DNA from 2 places in the Burkholderia alba genome. Region 1 is predicted to be linked to the other one. Evidence: predicted binding sites of a transcription regulator. Region 1 holds the regulator's gene; the other holds the start of a gene.
What was found. Region 1 encodes LexA, which represses DNA repair genes until DNA is damaged. Its sites were predicted from a motif close to ACTGTATNNNNATACAGT; they were not measured.
Positions count from the first base shown of each region.

Region 2: imuA (translesion DNA synthesis-associated protein ImuA) is a predicted target of LexA. The motif match lies at 1,098-1,115, and genes of this name have one in related genera.

Region 1 is NZ_JAWJWL010000002.1:130,596-132,793, reverse strand. Features, by position in the region: gene RZR99_RS02465 (sulfate ABC transporter substrate-binding protein) at 1-259, opposite strand, end outside; gene lexA (transcriptional repressor LexA) at 537-1,184, shown strand; gene RZR99_RS02455 (hypothetical protein) at 1,228-1,569, shown strand; gene RZR99_RS02450 (DUF2939 domain-containing protein) at 1,598-2,198, shown strand, end outside.
Region 2 is NZ_JAWJWL010000026.1:23,567-25,764, reverse strand. Features, by position in the region: gene RZR99_RS25605 (3-keto-5-aminohexanoate cleavage protein) at 5-733, shown strand; gene imuA (translesion DNA synthesis-associated protein ImuA) at 1,129-1,851, shown strand; gene RZR99_RS25595 (Y-family DNA polymerase) at 1,775-2,198, shown strand, end outside.

The sequences.
Region 1 (2,198 bases):
GGACCGAGCGCGCCTGCGCGCCCGAGCCGCCGTGCGACTGCTTGAAGTTGACCGTTTCCCCCGTCTTCGCCTTCCACTCCTTGCCGAACGCCTGGTTGAAGTCCTGATACAGCTCGCGGGTCGGGTCGTACGACACGTTCAGGAACGTGGTGTCCGCCATCGCGTGCGACACGACGCCGAGCGCTGTCGCCGCGCCGAGCGCGAGTGTTGCAATCAGGCGGCGTGCGCCGCTGGCTAGCCCCGTGTTGCGCTTGACCATCCTTGGTTCTCCAGGTGTGTGGTGGGTTCGGTTGCTTATTGAGATGTCGGGCCAGTCTAGCGAACAGCTTTCATCATTAAAAATAATCGTTATTCATTTTTTAATACTCAAAAGTGGTAACGAAGGCGGGGTGTGCGGTTCGGGCGGACGGAGCGGCGTTCCGGCGGCGCGGAGTCGCGCCGGAATCGTCGCGATAGCGACGAACTTCAAGTAACACTTGAATTTCGACGAACACTGTATAAAAATACAGCTCACTGTCTATCCATACAGTCATGCCATGATCAAACTCACCGCCCGCCAGCAGCAAGTATTCGACTTGATCCGTCGCGCGATCGAGCGCTCCGGCTACCCGCCCACCCGCGCGGAGATCGCCGCCGAGCTGGGTTTCAGCTCGCCGAATGCCGCCGAGGAACACCTGCGCGCGCTGGCGCGCAAGGGCGTGATCGAGCTGGCCGCGGGCGCGTCGCGCGGCATCCGCCTGCTCGGCATCGAAGACACGCCGTATCAATTCACGCTGCCGCACGCGGGGCTGATGCAGTTGTCGCTGCCGCTCGTCGGGCGCGTCGCCGCCGGTAGCCCGATCCTCGCGCAGGAACATATTTCGCAGCATTACGCGTGCGACCCCGCGTTGTTTTCGAGCAAGCCCGACTACCTGCTGAAGGTACGCGGGCTGTCGATGCGCGACGCCGGCATCCTCGACGGCGACCTGCTCGCCGTACAGAAGCGGACCGAGGCGAAGGACGGCCAGATCATCGTTGCGCGGCTGGGCGACGACGTCACGGTGAAGCGCCTGATGCGCCGCCCGGGCGGACTCGAACTGATCGCCGAGAACCCCGACTACGAAAACATCTTTGTCAAAGCCGGGAGCGCCGAATTCGCGCTCGAAGGCATCGCCGTCGGGCTGATTCGCTCGGGCGAACTCTAACCGCCGGTTATATCCGCCTGTCCGCCTGGATCTGGAGAACACCATGGAACGCCTTGCCCGTCTGCTGCCTTTCCGCCAATTCGGCCGTCTGCGCCATCTTCGCGGCCGCATGCCGTGCGCGCCGCTCGCCGCCGCTCATCCCGCCAGCGCGGCCGAACCGGAGCAGCAGCCCGAGCAAGCGTCGCTGCTGCTGTCCGCGATGCCCGCCTTCGCGCGCGTCTCGCTGAATGCCGCGCTCCATCATGCGGAGCCGGCTCGCCGGGCGCCGGTACGGGTGTATCACGGCCCCTCTCGGCTGATCATGATCGGAACCATCGACGCGGTCTGCCGGATGATCGATCGCTGCATCGCCGAGGAACGTTCCACTGTCCAACAGGGTCTCTGACTACGGAACCGTTCTTGATGGAGGCCGTTTGAACTTGCCTGCGAGCCGGCCCAGCCGGCTCAAACCGATTCTGATTACCGCGCTGATCGCAGCCGTCATCGCGGCCATCCTCTATGCCTACGCGTCACCGTACCTCGCGCTCAAGCGTCTGAAGCAGGCGGTCGATGCGCGCGACGCGCAAGCCATCAGCGCATATGTCGATTTCCCCGCGCTCAGGACAAGCCTCAAGCAGCAGGTCACCGAGGAGTTGATGCGGCGAATCGATGCGCAGCAGCGCGACAATCCGCTCTCCATCATCGGTGCGCTGATCGGCTCCGCGCTGATCGGACCGCTCGTCGATGCCTATGCGACGCCCGACGGCGTCGCCGCACTGATCAGCGGCATGCCGCCGCGCGGCCAGCCCGGCGAACAGCCGCCCAAGCTCGGCGCCGGCGCGCCCGCGCAAGCGAGTCCGCCGGCGGACTCGCCGCCGGCCGCCGCCTCCACAGCACCCGCCAGTTCGCAGCCGGGCGACGACGACGCTACGCGGAACACGTCGCCGCAAACCAGCGCCGGTTACCGGAATATCGATGAGTTCGTTGTGACGTATCAACGCAACGCCGGCGGCACCCGCTATGCAGCGATCTTTC
Region 2 (2,198 bases), on a different contig from region 1:
GAACATGACCTTTCTCCAGGCAGCCCTGAACGGCGAGCGTCGGCACGAGGCCGCACCCCGGCGTCCCGATGCGATCGGCGATGACGCGGCGGCATCGGTGAAGGCCGGCGCTCAGTCGGTGCACGTTCACGCATACGACGCGTCCGGAAAGGAAACGCTGAACGCGGCCGAATGCGGCGCCGTCATACGAGCCATTCGCGCGCGCTGCCCCGGCGTGCCGATTTCGCTCACCACGTCCGCGACGATCATGGCCGATCCGGTCCGGCGCTTGCGGGCCGTGCAGTCGTGGCGCGTCTTTCCCGACCTCGTGACCGCGAACCAGGGAGAGGAGGGGATCACCGCGCTCGGCGAATGGCTCATGTCGCGCGGTGTCGGCATCGAAGCGGGATTGCTGTCGCCCGCGGATGCCCGCGCGTTCGTCGCGTCGCCGCTTCGCGATCGATGTCTGCGCGTGCTGATCGAGCCGCTCGATCCGGATCCCGCGACGGCCCTGCGCGATGCCGATGACATGGAGGCGATCCTGTCGGCGGCGGGCATCGCGCTTGCACAGGTTCATCACGGCTACGACGGATCGTGCTGGGCGGTGAACGAGCGGGCGCTCGCGCGGGGGCATGGGATCAGGACCGGCATGGAGGATGTGACGGTGCTGCCCGACGGCCGGGCGGCGAAGAGCAATGCCGAACTGGTCGAAGCGGCGCGCGCCTTGATCGGGCGCATGGCGTCTCGCGCCTGAACGCAAGGCGGGGATCCCGCGGATCGCGGCATTCGCCGGCCGTTCCCGATCGTCGGTTTCCCCTCGAAGGTCCGAACCGCCGATATGGTGATGTTCCGATGGACCCCAGGGCGTCGGCGACGACGCGCGATCGACGGTGCCGCGATGGCATCGCCTGTGTCCGCGCTCTGTCGACGGTGCGGCGACGCGGTCCGGCTGCCGCTCGCGTCGGGCGGCGGACGACGATCGTGCATGCCGGTTCCCGATGCGTCCGAGCGGAACCTGACGGGCGATACCCGGGCGATTCCATGTGCGTCGCGACGTCATTCCGCTGACGAAATGCCCGTCTCAACCGGCGCTGTGCGCTGCGATCGAGTTGCCATATACTGTATAAATATACAGTTATCGGCGACACCATGTCCGCGCTTCCTCTTTCTCCCGAAACCCTGCATCCCTCGCTCTGGCGCGGCGCCCAGCTCGCCCGGAGCGAGGCGCGCACGGTGGATACCGGGCATCCGCCGCTGTCGGCCGAACTGCCGGGCGGCGGCTGGCCGATCGGCGGATTGATCGAGCTGCTCGTGCCGCATGCCGGCTGCGGCGAGCTGCGCCTGCTCGCGCCCGGTCTCGCGGCGGCCGTCAGCGCGCAGCGGCCGCTCGCGTTCGTGCAGCCGCCGTACTCGCCGGACGCGCGCGCGCTCGCCCGTCTCGGGCTGCCGCGCGATGCTTTGCTGTGGCTGCGGACCGAGCGCGGCGCGGACGCATTGTGGGCGGCCGAGCAGGCGCTCAAGGCCGGCAGTTGCGGCGCGCTGCTGCTGTGGCAGCCGGAGGCGCGGCCCGAAGCGCTGCGGCGGCTGCATCTTGCCGCCGCGCGTTCCGCCGGCACGCTGTTTTTCATGATGAGGCCGCTGGCCGCCGCGCAGCAGCCTTCGCCGGCCGTGCTGCGCGTCGCGGTGCGGCCCGAGCCCGGCGGCGTGACGATCGACATCGTCAAGCGTCGCGGGCCGGCGGCCGGCAACGCGCTGTCGCTCGCGCTGCTGCCGTCGCCGATCCTCGGAGGGCGCCATGCGCGTTTTTCTCGGCGTTCATCTGCCGCACCTGCCGCTGGACGTATGCCGGCCGCGGCAGCCGGCGCCGCCTGAACCCGGCCCCGGCTGCGCGGTGCTGGAGCAGGGCGTGGTGCTGCTCGCCGATGCGGCGGCGCGGGCGGCCGGCGTGCGCGCGGGCATGAAGCGCGGCGGCGTGCTGACGCTCGCGCCCGACACGCGGCTGCTCGAGCGCGACCCGGCGCGCGAGGCGGATGCCTTGCGCGAAGTGGCGCTCGCGCTGCTGCGCTTCTCGCCGTGCGTGACGCTGCAGGACGAAGCGACCCTGCTGGTCGAGATCGGCGCGAGCCTGCGGCTGTTCGGCGGCCTGCCCGCGCTGTGCCGGGCCGCGCGCGCGGCGCTGGCGACGCTCGGCTACAGCGCGCGCGTCAGTGCCGCGCCGA